3 regions of the Rhizobium sp. P1_B8 genome follow, and region 1 is predicted to be linked to each of the others. Evidence: predicted binding sites of a transcription regulator. Region 1 holds the regulator's gene; each other region holds the start of a gene.
The links. The regulator PhoB, encoded in region 1, activates phosphate uptake and scavenging genes when phosphate is short. The targets are predictions, from matches to a motif close to TGTCATNNANCTGTCAT.
Positions count from the first base shown of each region.

Region 2: the regulator PhoB is predicted to act here: its motif matches at 2,236-2,252, upstream of phnC (phosphonate ABC transporter ATP-binding protein).
Region 3: the regulator PhoB is predicted to act here: its motif matches at 3,362-3,378, upstream of AC1D2N_RS17000 (UDP-2,3-diacylglucosamine diphosphatase).

Region 1 covers NZ_JBFTZZ010000004.1:89,930-94,664, reverse strand. The annotation lists gene AC1D2N_RS07315 (aspartate aminotransferase family protein) at 1-198, opposite strand, end outside; gene AC1D2N_RS07310 (GcrA family cell cycle regulator) at 618-1,151, shown strand; gene phoB (phosphate regulon transcriptional regulator PhoB) at 1,408-2,091, opposite strand; gene phoU (phosphate signaling complex protein PhoU) at 2,226-2,939, opposite strand; gene pstB (phosphate ABC transporter ATP-binding protein PstB) at 2,984-3,799, opposite strand; gene pstA (phosphate ABC transporter permease PstA) at 3,815-4,735, opposite strand, start outside.
Region 2 covers NZ_JBFTZZ010000006.1:120,642-125,376, forward strand. The annotation lists gene phnE (phosphonate ABC transporter, permease protein PhnE) at 1-160, opposite strand, end outside; gene phnD (phosphonate ABC transporter substrate-binding protein) at 332-1,237, opposite strand; gene phnC (phosphonate ABC transporter ATP-binding protein) at 1,324-2,169, opposite strand; gene AC1D2N_RS10150 (DapH/DapD/GlmU-related protein) at 2,287-2,904, opposite strand; gene phnL (phosphonate C-P lyase system protein PhnL) at 2,901-3,608, opposite strand; gene phnK (phosphonate C-P lyase system protein PhnK) at 3,731-4,507, opposite strand; gene AC1D2N_RS10165 (alpha-D-ribose 1-methylphosphonate 5-phosphate C-P-lyase PhnJ) at 4,504-4,735, opposite strand, start outside.
Region 3 covers NZ_JBFTZZ010000013.1:91,164-95,898, reverse strand. The annotation lists gene AC1D2N_RS17015 (NADP-dependent malic enzyme) at 1-480, opposite strand, end outside; gene AC1D2N_RS17010 (FAD-binding oxidoreductase) at 715-2,154, shown strand; gene AC1D2N_RS17005 (histidine phosphatase family protein) at 2,453-3,202, opposite strand; gene AC1D2N_RS17000 (UDP-2,3-diacylglucosamine diphosphatase) at 3,410-4,249, shown strand; gene AC1D2N_RS16995 (MFS transporter) at 4,415-4,735, shown strand, end outside.

The sequences.
Region 1 (4,735 bases):
GTGCCAGACCTTGTCGGCCTGCTCCTTCAGTGCGCCCACGACATGCGGATTGCTGTGGCCGACTGACGTAACGGCAACGCCAGCGCCGAAATCGAGATATCGCTCGCCGCTTTCGGTGATCAGCCACACGCCCTCGCCTCGCTCGAACCGCAGCGGGGCACGAGAATAGGTGTCATAAAGCGGCGCGGCTTCAGCCATGGCGCGATCTCCATCAAGTTGCCGGGCAATGACTCCGGCTAAGGAAACCAGGCCCGAAAAATCAAAAATGCCGCCTTGCGGCGGCGAGGGGCACTATTTCCTTTTCGCGCTGCAATGTCAACAAAACTGCGCCCTTAGCGTATGCAGCAAGGGTGTACAGCGGCATTTTCAGTCTTCAACAGGCATTATTGCAGAAATGCCACGCAGAGGCAGCAAGTTGGGGAAAACTACGAATTCGATTCATCCGGATTCATGCGACTCTTGTCACGGAGTCAGCCTCACACTAGGTTAAAGATCAATTACTAGACTGCATGCGGCGGAACTAGTCACCAAAATTGATCAAGCGTTTCTTGTTTCGGAGCTCCCGGGACAACGGTGAGGGATTCTGCCATCACCAACGCAAAAGGTGGAGACAGGGCATGAACTGGACAGACGAGCGGGTCGAGAAACTCAAGAAACTTTGGGCCGAAGGACTGAGCGCCAGCCAGATCGCTGCGCAGCTTGGCGGAGTCAGCAGAAATGCGGTCATCGGCAAAGTGCACCGGCTGAGCCTTCCAGGCCGTGCCAAGGCCGGCGGCACCAACACCGCCGCACGAACGCCGAAGCGCAATACATCGGCGCCGCGCGCACCGAACTATGCCTCACGGGTCGCCACGCGCACCGTTACCCGCCAGCAGGGCGCGACCATGCTGAAGGAAGAGATCGAGATCGAAACGATCGAGGAAATGGAATACGTGCCGAGAGGCAACGTGGTCGTGCCGATTTCCCGACGCCTCGGCCTGACGGAACTGACCGAACGCACCTGCAAGTGGCCGGTCGGCGATCCGCTGAAGGATGACTTCCATTTCTGCGGCTGCGAATCCCCCGACAATTCGCCCTATTGCAGCTACCACCAGAAGCTTGCCTACCAGCCGGTCAACGAACGCCGCCGGGCGGCCGCGCGGGCCAGCTGAGCGGGCTATTATCGTCAGACATAAATAACGGGCCAAGTGGCCCGTTTTTTTATGCAATTTTGGTTCGTGCCAATGGCTGCCCCTCATCCGGCTGCCGCCACCTTCTCCCCGTGAACGGGGCGAAGGGGCATGCGGCGCCCTCTCCGTTCCCAGCGCGCGCTCGTGTGGCACGTCCCCTCTCCCCGTTTTTTACGGGGAGAGGGTTGGGGTGAGGGGCAGCCATCAGCGCAAACCGGACAGCAGCGGGACAAAGCCCTCAGGCTTCCATCGAATAGCCGGCGCCGCGGACGGTGCGGATGACGTCCTGCATGTTGGAAAAATTCAGCGCCTTGCGCAGGCGGCCGACATGGACGTCGACGGTGCGCTCGTCGACATAGATATCGTGGCCCCAGACGCCGTCCAGAAGCTGCGAGCGGGAGAAGACCCGGCCCGGCGACGACATCAGGAATTCCAGCAGGCGGAATTCGGTGGGGCCGAGGCGGACTTCGCGGGTCTTGCGATGGACGCGATGGGTCTCGCGGTCGAGCTCGATGTCACCGCATTTCAGCACCGTCGACAGCACCTCGGGGCGGGCGCGCCGCAGCATCGCCTTGACGCGGGCAACGAGCTCGGGGGTCGAGAAGGGCTTGACGACATAATCGTCGGCGCCCGTCGACAATCCGCGAACACGCTCGCTCTCTTCGCCGCGCGCCGTCAGCATAATGATCGGCAGGCGCTCGGTTTCCGGCCGCATGCGCAGGCGCCGGCAGAGCTCGATGCCGGAGACGCCAGGCAGCATCCAATCGAGGATGAGAAGATCGGGCGTGCGCTCCTGAAGCCGCATTTCGGCTTCGTCGCCACGAAGGATGGTATCGACCTCGAAGCCTTCCGCTTCGAGATTGTAGCGAAGAAGCACGCTGAGGGCTTCCTCGTCTTCAACAACTGCAACTCTCGGGATCATGCGTGTCGGTCTCCTCGCGCATGATCCTTAAACCGGGGGTGATTTAAGCAATGCATCCTGCGCAAATTCAGAAATTGGCTGCGACCTCTTGCGCGCCCGGACGGGCGCGCACGCAGGTGGCGGGGTGTGGGCGGTTATTCCGTGACCGCGCCGACGGTGTTGGCGCTGTCGTCCTTCGGACGGTCGCCTTCCGGCTGCGCGCCTGTCGTCATGTAATAGATCGTCTCGGCGATGTTGGTGGCGTGGTCGCCGATGCGCTCGATGTTCTTGGCGCAGAAGAGAAGATGTGTGCAGCTGGTGATGTTGCGCGGATCTTCCATCATGTAGGTCAGGAGCTCGCGGAACAGCGAGGTGTACATCGCGTCGATCTCATTGTCCCGTTCGCGGATCGCATTCGCCTTGTCGGCGGAACGATTGGTGTAGACGTCGAGCACTTCCTTGAGCTGAACGAGCGCCAGCTCGGACAGATGCTCGAGGCCGCGAGCGAGCTTGCGGGGAACGCCGGTGCTTTGGACGGCGATGACGCGCTTGGCGGTGTTCTTGCCGAGGTCGCCGACACGTTCGAGATCGGCGGCGATGCGGATCGAACCCATGATTTCGCGCAGGTCCGAAGCCATCGGCTGACGGCGGGCGATGGTGACGATCGCCTTGTCGCCGATTTCGCGTTCGGCGTGATCGAGGATCACGTCGTCGGAGATGACCTTCTGCGCCAGCGCGGTATCGCCGTTGACGAGAGCGCGCACGGCTTCGCTGACCATCTGCTCGGCCAGGCCGCCCATTTCGGAAATCCGCCTGGACAGGAACTTCAAATCATCATCATAGGCAGAAAAAATATGTGTCGATGCCATGGGGCTTTATCCTCGAATAACGGGAAGGCTTGGTGTCGCCAAGATCAGCCGAAGCGACCCATGATGTAGTCCTGGGTGCGCGGATCGTCGGGATTGGTGAACATCTTGTCGGTGTCGTTCTCCTCGACGAGATTGCCGAGGTGGAACATGGCGGTGCGCTGCGAGACGCGCGCGGCCTGCTGCATGGAGTGGGTGACGATGACGATCGTGTAGTTCTCGCGCAGCTCGTGGATCAGCTCCTCGACCTTGGCGGTGGCGATCGGGTCGAGCGCCGAGCAGGGCTCGTCCATCAGGATGACTTCAGGGCTGACGGCGACGGCACGGGCAATGCAGAGGCGCTGCTGCTGACCGCCCGACAGGCCGGTGCCGGATTCGTGCACGCGGTCCTTGACTTCGTTCCAGAGACCGGCGCGCTGCAGGCTGGTCTCGACGATCTGGTCGAGATCGGCCTTCGACATGGCAAGGCCATGGATGCGCGGGCCGTAGGAGACGTTTTCATAGATCGTCTTCGGGAACGGGTTCGGCTTCTGGAAGACCATGCCGACGCGGGCGCGAAGTTCGACGACGTCGATATCGGGATCATAGATATCGTCGGTATCAAGCGTGATCTTGCCGGTGACGCGGCAGCCGTCGATCGTGTCGTTCATGCGGTTGAGGCAGCGCAGGAAGGTCGACTTGCCGCAGCCAGACGGGCCGATCAGGGCGGTTACGGTGTTTTCGCGGATGTTCAGGTTCACATCGAAAAGCGCGCGCTTTTCGCCGTAGTAAACCGAGACATCCTTTCCGATCATCTTATACGGGCCGTTGCTCATCTTGTGATCCAGCGCCTTTTCAACTGCAGCTTCCGTCAACATGTTCATGATGTTTAACTCCGTTTACCAGCGGCGCTCGAAGCGACGACGCAAGAGGATGGCGCCCATGTTCATGACGATCAGGAACAGGAGCAGGACGATGATGGCACCCGAAGTACGCTCAACGAAGGCACGTTCGGCCTCGTTGGCCCACATATAGACCTGCACGGGCAGAGCCGTCGAGGGATCGAGCGGTGTCGTCGGCGCGTTGGCGACGAAGGCGACCATGCCGATCAAGAGCAGCGGCGCGGTTTCGCCGAGCGCATGCGCCAGGCCGATGATCGTGCCGGTGAGGATGCCGGGCATGGCGAGCGGCAGAACATGGTGAAACACCATCTGCATCTTCGACGCCCCGAGGCCGAGCGCTGCGGCACGGATCGACGGCGGCACGGCGCGCAGCGCCGCACGCGTCGCGATGATGATCGTCGGGAGGGTCATCAGCGTCAGCACCAGGCCACCGACCAGCGAAGCCGAGCGCGGCAGGCCGATGAAGTTGATGAAGACGGAAAGACCGAGCAGGCCGTAGACGATTGAAGGGACCGCGGCGAGGTTGTTGATGTTGACCTCGATCAGGTCCGTCAGCTTGTTCTTCGGCGCGAACTCCTCGAGATAGATCGAGGCGGCGACGCCGATCGGCAGAGCGAGCACGAGCACGATCAGCATCAGGTAGAGCGAGCCGATCAGGGCGACGCCAAGGCCTGCGGCCTCCGGACGGCTGGAATTGCCATTGACGAAGAGGCCGGTGTTGAACTGCTTGTGGAGAGCGCCGCTCGCCTTCAGCTCGTTCATCCAGGCAACCTGCTTGTCGTTGACCTTGCGGTTCTTCTCATCGACCGACAGATCGATCTGGCCCTTGTTGGCGCTGTCGACATTGGCGTCGGCGAGCACCGTGACATTGACCGTCTTGCCGATGATCGACGGATCGGCGACGACCATGTCGCGCAG
Region 2 (4,735 bases), on a different contig from region 1:
CATTGCTCTCGTCGGCGAAGCGGACGGAGCTGACGAAAGCCGCAATGAGGATAACCAGGCCGAGGACGGTATAGAAGCGGCGCTTGGCGACCATCCGGTCCCAGGCGGTGCCGATCTCCTTGGTGCTCTGCATCTGCGGCTGTGTATCGGCAATAGTCATCAACGCCTCGCCTACTTCATAATTCTATCCTCAAATCGGAATCGAGTTGAGGATAGAATTACGCAGCAATTCAAAGTGCTACAGCGTCCTTTGCGCGTCTAAGACGCGCGGTGCCGTAGTCAAAAGATAGAGGGCGGCCGTTGCCGGCCGCCCTCATTCGAAACGGCTCGATCAGCCGCCGATGGCAGCTTTGCGGACGTCGACGACGGCGTTGTAGAAGTCGTGCTTCACGGGCGCGTAGCCCTTGTAGTCGCCGCCTTCGACAGCGGCGAAGCACTTGTGATCCTTCTCCGGCAGAGCCGTGAAGAAGGCTGCAAGCTTCGTCTGCCACTCTTCGCCCAGAGCATTGCGAACGACGAGCGGGCCGTTCGGGATCAGCGGCGAACGCCATACTTCGACCAGCTTGTTCGGATCGACGGCGCCCTTGTCGACTTCCTTGCGGAAGGTACCGGAGGTGTAGCCGTCCTTGAAGTCGCCGATGCCCGAGCTATCGTCGACGGCAATGTCGACCTTGCCGTCATAGGCAGCGAGAAGGTTGTTCTCGTGACCGCCGTTGAACTGGGTCGAGGCGAAAAACTTGTCGTTCGGCATGCCCGTGTCCTTCGGGATCTGCGTCAGCGGAACGAGGTAGCCGGAGGTGGAATCCGGATCGGCGTAGCCGAGCTTCTTGCCCTTGGCGTCCTTGATGGACTTGATGCCGGAGGACTTCAGAGCAAGGCCGATCGAGTAATAACCCGTCGAGCCGTCCTTCTGCTGCGTCGTCAGGATCGGCGTGACAGCCTTCGAATCCTTGATGTAGACGGCGGCGTAGCCGGAGGCGCCGAGTTCGGCGAAGTCGAGCGTGCCGCCGAGCAGGCCCTGGATCACGCCGTCATAGTCGGCGGCCGGGAAGAGCGAAACCTTCTCGAAGCCGAATTCCTGCTTCAGATGGTCGGCAAGGCAGGCATAGTTGCGCAGGCGGTCGGTTTCGTTTTCGCCGCCGAGGATGCCGATGCGGAATTCCTTGAGGTCTGCAGCGTGGGCAGCGCCGGCGAGCGCGAAGAGCGCCGTTGCCGCAAAGAGTGCTTTCTTCAACATGTTCTCTCCTATTGACCGGTGTCCCCGGCCTTCCCGTTACGAAGAAGTGTGCCCTTGACGCGGGCGCTCGATCGCGGCTGCCTCTCTCAGAGGCCGGCCAGCGCCAGCGGCTGTGTGCCGGCGGATTGATGGTCTGCCCGCTCGGGGGCGATATTGATCGATGTCGAGGTCACCGTTTCGTCGATGCCGGCGCCGTCCTTGTCCGTCCCGTAGATTTCCTTCACCGCTTCGGCGGTCAGCTCCGAGGGCTTGCCGTCGAAGACGACGCGGCCGCCGGCCATGCCGACGATGCGCTCACAATAGTTGCGGGCGGTGTCGAGCGTGTGAAGGTTGGTGACGACGGTGATGCCCTCGCGCTCGTTGATATCGCGCAGCGCATCCATGACGATCTTGGCGTTCAACGGATCGAGCGAGGCGATCGGCTCGTCGGCGAGAACCATCTTCGGGTTCTGCATCAGCGCGCGGGCGATCGCCACGCGCTGCTGCTGACCGCCGGAAAGCGTGCCGGCTGCCTGCAGCGCCGTCTGCTCGATGCCGAGGCGTTCGAGTGCCGCGATGGCATGCACGCGTTCCTCGCGGGTGAAGATGTTGAGCAGGCTCATAAGCGTCGAGCGATGATTGAGGCGGCCGAGCATGACATTGGTGAGGACGTCGAGGCGCGGCACCAGGTTGAACTGCTGGAAGATCATCGCGCAGTCGCGCTGCCAGTTGCGCAACGCCTGGCCGCGAAGCCCGGAGACCTCGACGCCGGCGAAATGAATGGAGCCGGAGCTCGGCTCCTGAAGGCGGTTGATCATGCGCAGCAGCGTCGACTTGCCGGCGCCGGAGCGGCCGATAATGCCGACCATCTGGCCCTGAGGAATGGCGAGCGTGACGGAATCGACGGCGAGCTTTTTTCCGAAACGACGTGTGACATTCTTCAGCTCGAACACCATGCTCTTCCCTTGCGATCCAGGCCTTGTTCAGCATCGCATTAGTCCCGCTTGATGAACCTCGCATGTCATATTTGTGTAAGTCCTGTCACAATTCTCCGCCCCTATATCGGGGGTTTAAACGCCGTAACGGGACAGAAAATCTTCCGCGCTCAGGTTGCGGAAATCGGAGAGCGCTTGGCGCAGCCGGTCGTGCTCCCAGTCCCACCAGGAAAGCCTGTCCATCCGTTCGCCGACCTCTCCTGGAAAGCGCTCGCGGATGAGCTTTGCCGGCACGCCGCCGACGATCGTATAGGGCGCGACGTCCTTCGAGACGACGGCGCCGGCTCCGATCACCGCGCCGTTGCCGACGTTGACGCCCGGCAGAATGGTCGCCCCGTGGCCGATCCAGACGTCGTTGCCGATCGTCACGCGGTTTGCGCGCCGCCAGGCGAAGAAGTCCGTCTCCATGTCGCCATCCGGCCAGTAGTCGGCGGCGCGATAGGTGAAATGATGCAGCGTCGCGCGCCAGGTCGGATGGTTGGTGGCGTTGATGCGCACGGCGGCGGCGATATTGACGAACTTGCCGATCGTCGCACACCAGACGGAGCCGTCCTGCATGATGTAGGAATAGTCGCCGAACGTGGCCTCGCTAATGCGGCAGCGTTCAGAGACCTCCGTATAGCGCCCGAAGGTGGAATCGCTGACGGACGCCGTCTCATGAAAATAGGGCTCGATACCCAGTTTGCGGCTCATGCAGCGATCTTTCTCGGTGAGAATTGCTGGACGTCGAGGATGCGGTCGGCGACGGCTTCGCGCACCTCTTCGTCGTGGAAGATGCCGAGAAGGGCCACCCCCGCCTTCTTCTTTTCCGCGATCATGCCGACGACGACGGCACGGTTCCTGGCATCGAGCGAGGCTGTGGGTTCGTCGAGAAGCAGGATCGTATGCTCGGTGATGAAGCCGCGCGCGATGTTGACGCGTTGCTGCTCGCCGCCGGAGAAGGTGGCGGGCGGAAGCTGCCAGAGCGTTTCCGGCAGATTGAGCCTGGCAAGCAGGGCGCCCGCCTTTTCCCGCGCGGTGACGGCGTCCTCGCCGCGTGCCACCAGCGGTTCCGCAACCACGTCGATCGCCGCGACGCGCGGCACGGTGCGCAGGAACTGGCTGACATAGCCGAGCGTATCGCGGCGGACGTTGAGCACGGTGCGCGGATCGGCGGAGGCGAGATCGACGATGCGGTCATTGTGACGGATGAGGATCTGACCGGTGTCGACGGCATAATTGCCGTAGATCATCTTGAGCAGCGAGCTCTTGCCGATGCCCGATGGGCCACCGAGCACGACGCATTCGCCCGATGCGACCGAGAAGGCGACATCGGAGACGACAGGTAGCTTGATGCCGTCGCGCAGATGCATGGTGAAGCTCTTCGAGACTTCGGAAACGACGAGGGGCGTTGCCATGATTTCTTCTTCCTTGGTTTCGCCGCGTATCTGAAAGGACGCGCAATGGACACGTAACATGCTGAATTGCTGCATAATTTTACCGAAAATCGATTCCGATTTAAGGAATTATGCAGTAGCGCTCAGACCTGCAGGATCGAGGAGACGAGCAACTGCGTGTAGGGTTCGCGCGGATCGTCGAGCACGCGGTCGGTAAGCCCGTGTTCGATGACGTAGCCGTCCTTCATCACCATCATCCGGTGCGAGAGCAGGCGGGCGACGGCGAGATCGTGGGTGACGATGATGGCCGAGAGACCGAGATCGTTGACGAGGCCGCGGACCAGATCGAGCAGGCGCGCCTGCACCGAGACGTCGAGGCCGCCGGTCGGCTCGTCCATGAAGACGAGGCGCGGCCCGGTGACGAGGTTGCGGGCGATCTGCAGGCGCTGGCGCATGCCGCCGGAAAAGGCGCGCGGCTGATCGTCGATGCGGTCGGCGTCGATCTCGACGCGTTCGAGCCAGTCGATCGCCGAAGCGCGGATCTTGCCGTAGTGCCGGTCGCCGATCGCCATCAGCCGTTCGCCGACATTGGCGCCGGCCGAGACGGTCATGCGCAGGCCATCGGCCGGATTCTGGTGTACGAAGCCCCAATCGGTGCGCATCAGGAAGCGCCGCTCGGCCTCGTTCATGCGGTAGAGGTCGCGGTAGCTGCCGTCGCGCATGTGATATTCGACGCTGCCGGTGCTGGGCAGCAGCCGGGTGGAGAGGCAGTTGAGCAGCGTCGTCTTGCCGGAGCCGGACTCGCCGACGATGGCAAGCACTTCGCCGGGCCAGAGCTCGAAGGAGACGTCGCGGCAGCCGATACGGTTGCCGTAGAATTTCGAAACGTCATGGACTTTGAGAAGCGGGGTATCGCTCATTCTGCAGCCTCCCGGGCCAGCATCTCGCCGGCATGTCCGTGCGCGCGGCGGTCTTCGCAATGATCGGTGTCGGAGCAGACGAACATCCGCCCGCCCTTGTCGTCGAGAACCACTTCGTCGAGATAGACATCCTCCGCACCGCAAAGGGCGCAGGGTTTATCGAAACGTTGGATATCGAAGGGATAGTCCTCGAAATCCAGGCTGACGACGTCGGTATAGGGCGGAACC
Region 3 (4,735 bases), on a different contig from region 1:
CTCGACCTCGAAACATTCCGGCGCCTTGATGTCCTCGAGGTTGATGCCGCCGAAGGTCGGCTCCAGCGAGGCGATGGTCGAAACCATCTGGTCGACGCCTGCCGCGTCGATCTCGATATCGAAGACGTCGATGCCGGCGAATTTCTTGAAGAGCACCGCCTTGCCCTCCATAACAGGCTTGGAGGCAAGCGGGCCGATATTGCCGAGGCCAAGCACGGCGGTGCCGTTGGAGATGACGGCAACGAGATTGGCGCGCGAGGTATATTCGGCCGCCATTTCGGGATTGTCGCGGATGGCAAGGCAAGGGGCGGCAACGCCGGGCGAATAGGCAAGCGCCAGGTCGCGCTGGTTGCCGAGCGGCTTTGTCGCCTGGATCTCCAGCTTGCCGGGGCGGGGATAGCGGTGGAAGAAAAGCGCCTGTTCGTCGAGATCGCCGCTCGTCAGATTCTTTTCCGTCTTCGATTTTTCCGGGTGATCCATCGCCGCCTCCGTGCACGTCTTTTGGGGAGTTCCCTCCATACATCAATCGGATACGGGCGACAGTATGGAAATGAGGGATGGGAGAAGTTTTCGTGAGATGGGCGGGGGGCCCGCGGGACGACCATTCGTCCCTGATGCCAATGGCTAATCCTTTTGGAAAACTTGTTTGACGACCTCAACAGGCGCAGGATGCCGGCCGCGACGGTGCGGGGCGCCGGTCGCATGGAGGAAATCATGGACAATTTGAACCTCACGACCCTGCAAAGGGGGCAGACGATGGTCAATGACGTGGCCATCGATGCTTTTGCCGCCGGATTTCGCGGCAGTCTCCTGACCAGTAAAGACATGGATTACAACGAAGCGCGGACGATCTGGAATGCGATGATCGACCGCCGGCCCGGGCTTATCGCGCGCTGCGCCGGTGCTGCCGATGTGGTGCGGGCGGTGCGGTTTGCACGCGACAATAATCTGCTCGTTTCGGTGCGTGGCGGCGGCCACGGCATCGCCGGCAATGCTGTCTGCGAGGGCGGTATCGTCATCGACCTGTCGGCGATGAAATCGGTGCGGGTCGATCCGCAGACGCAGCGTGCCAGGATCGAGCCGGGCGCGACACTCGCCGACGTCGACAAGGAAACGCTGGCCTTCGGGCTGGTGCTGCCGACCGGCATCAATTCCACCACCGGCATCGCCGGCCTGACACTCGGCGGTGGTTTCGGCTGGCTGACCCGCAAATTCGGGCTGACGCTCGATAATCTGCTTTCGGTTGATGTGGTGACGGCCGATGGCGAGCTGGTCAAGGCGAGCGAAAAAGAAATGCCGGATCTCTTCTGGGCGCTGCGTGGCGGCGGCGGCAATTTCGGCGTCGTGACTTCTTTCGAATTCCAGCTCAACCCACTCAACACAGAGGTTCTCGCTGGGCTCGTCGTGCATCCCTTCGCCGATGCTGAAAAGGTGCTCAAGGAGTACCGGCAGGCGCTGGAGGCGGCCCCTGACGAACTGACCTGTTGGGTGGTGATGCGTCAGGCGCCGCCGCTGCCGTTCCTTCCGGCCGAATGGCACGGCAAGGAGATCGTGGTGCTGGCCATGTGCTATTGCGGAGACATTGCGGCGGGCGAAAAGGCAACGGCCAGATTGCGCGCGATCGGAAATCCGATTGCCGACGTCGTCGGCCCAGTGCCGTTCACCGGCTGGCAACAGGCATTCGACCCGCTGCTCACGCCCGGTGCGCGCAATTATTGGAAGAGCCAGGATTTCGCCTCTCTCTCGGATGCGGCGATCGACGTCCTGCTCAATGCCGTGCGCAAGCTGCCCGGACCGGAGTGCGAGATCTTCATCGGCCATGTCGGTGGTGCCGCTGGCCGCGTACCCACCGAGGCGACCGCATTTCCGCAACGAAGCTCGCATTTCGTCATGAATGTGCATGCGCGCTGGCGGGAAGCCGGGATGGATGGAAGCTGTATCGGTTGGGCGCGGGAGCTCTTCGAGGCAACCAAGCCGCATTCGGTCGGCACCGCCTACATCAACTTCATGCCGGAGGACGAGGTCGATCGGGTCGAAAGCGCTTACGGCGCCAACTACGGTCGCCTTGCCGAAATCAAGCGGCGTTACGATCCGAACAATCTGTTCCGGATGAATCAGAACGTGAAACCGATGGCGGCGGTGCGAGCTGCCTGACGGGACTGGCGTGGAATCAAGGCGTTGGAGCCTCCGCCGCGCGTTTGCTTAACGCGCGGCGGACCTGCCCAAGGCGAGCCGCAACCGCGCGGTGATGTCGCTCCAATGCATTGAGGCGATCCTCATGATAGAGTCGGTTTGTGGCCAACGTCCTCGCCATCAAGGGGCTCTAGTTTCGGGGCAAGGCCACATGACGCATTGATGTTCGCTGCGCTTGAGGATTGGGCCGAATACGGCGCTGGCAATTTGGTGAGCGTGACCCGCCACTGGTTCTGTAGCGGCGCTCTGCAAGGCGTCGCTAACCGCCGGGCATCGGCGTAAGCGTCACGTCTGCGCCATAGGCATCGCGCAGTTCGCCTTCCTGTCCCGGCTGCCGGTCGGCGGCCTGATGCAGCAGGATCGACTCGTATCCTTGCGAGCGCGTCCCCTCGATCAGCGTGATATCGGCGTTTCCAGGATTGTCGGAGCGCTCGAACCACTCGACAGGGCGGTGCAGGAAATTCATTTCGACCGCCCGGTTGGTGACGCCATGACCGACGATCACAACGTCGCGGTCGCTATTTTCGGCATCGTGCATAACGGTCTGCAGGAACAGGCGCACCCGCTGGGCCACATCCGCCCGGCTTTCGCCATCCGGCGGCCGCGCGTAGAACTTGCCGCTGTTGCTGCGCAGCCTCGCCCATTTTTCGAACTCCTCGGGAAACTTCTGCTTCTGTTCGGCGTGGTCATAGATTTCGGTGAAGAGACCGAAATCCTGCTCGCGCAGCAGATAATCTTCCCTGATATCGCCGACGACGCTTTCCGGCAGGGCTTCGAGCAGCGCATCCTTGCTCTGCCGCGTCCTCAGAAAGGGCGAGTACCAGATCTGCAGCTTGCCGAAACCCGCGCTCGGCAATGCGTTGAGATAGGAGGCGATCACGCCGCCTGCCTCGAGTGCCTGCCGATGGCCCCACTGCGTCAGCGGCACGTTGTGATCGCCGAATTGGCGGTAGGCCTGTTCGTTGATGTTGCCGAGGGATTCGCCGTGGCGAACGAGAAAAAGACGCATCAGCCATCCCGCATTGTCGGATATGAATCGCCGCCATCATGAACGCCCTGAATGCGCAGGGCAACATGGTAGGCCTGGCGGCGACGGGCATCCTGCCCGCGCGGCGACAGGCATCCTGCCCGCGCGGAATGATCGGGTTTGCAGCGCTTTTCCCGGTCTTGTCATCTTCCTGAAACACGAGTCTGTTTTTGGAAGGCTAGATGAAAGATGGGACATGAGCGGCAGCTCGTGAAAGACATGATGGAACCCAGACATTTCCGCACGCTCTTCATTTCCGATGTCCATCTCGGCTCGAAGGCCGCGAAGGCCGACTTCCTGCTGGATTTCCTGCGCCACCACGAGGCCGATACGATCGTGCTGGTCGGCGACATCGTCGACGGCTGGCGCCTGAAGCGCAGCTGGTACTGGCCGCAGGTCTGCAACGATGTCGTCCAGAAGCTGTTGCGCAAGGCGCGCAAGGGCACGCGCGTCGTCTATATTCCCGGCAATCACGACGAATTCCTTCGGGCCTTCCCGGGCATGCATTTCGGCGGCATCGAGGTCGTCGAGCGCATGATGCATGACGGCGCCGACGGCAGAAAATATCTGATCCTGCACGGCGACGAGTTCGACGTCGTCGTCCGCAATGCCCGACTGCTCGCCTATCTCGGCGACTGGGCCTATGACACGGCGATCCGTATCAATATCATCCTAGCGGCGGTGCGCCGTCGCCTTGGCATGCCCTACTGGTCGTTCTCGGCCTGGGCGAAGCTGCAGGTCAAGCATGCCGTCAATTTCATCGGTGAATTCGAGCGTGTCGTGGCAGAGGAAGCCCGCAAAAATGGCGCCGATGGGGTGATCTGCGGACATATCCATCATGCCATCATCCAGGATATGGACGGTATCCGTTACATCAACACCGGTGATTGGGTGGAAAGTTGCACGGCGGTCGCCGAGCACGAGGATGGTACGTTCGAACTGATCACCTGGCGGGCGCTCGCCAGCAGTGTAACAGCACTTGCCGCCGTCGAGCGGGAAGACGCAGAACTGGCTCCACAAGCCGCCTGATTTTGGCGCCGGCGCATCCGCGCCTGCGCTCCCTCGAATTTAGCCGTTACCGTTAGGCGACAGGCCCTATTTATTTTCTAAAACGTTTCAGGACGGCTATTTCTCGCAATAGTCGCCTCCAGGGTGGTGTGTTAGGACAACGTCCAGTTTCCTTCAGGTCCACCCATGATTCCCGCTCAAAATTCCCCGACGGGTGAGGGAGCGCCGCCGCGCTTCCGGATGCTTAGCGCGCTTTCCTATTGCGCGCCGCTGCTCGTCAACGGCATCGTCCTGCCGTTTTTTCCCGTGTGGCTCGCAACCCACAGCTTCAGCGACCACGAGATCGGCATCATCCTTGCCATACCGATGGTGGTTCGCGTGTTGGTGGCGCCTGTCGTCGCCATGATCGCCGATCGATTGAAGGAGCGCGCCGACGTGCTGCTCTGGTCGGGTTGCCTGTCGCTGCTGACGGCGATCGCGCTGTTCTGGACGACGACCTTCTGGCCC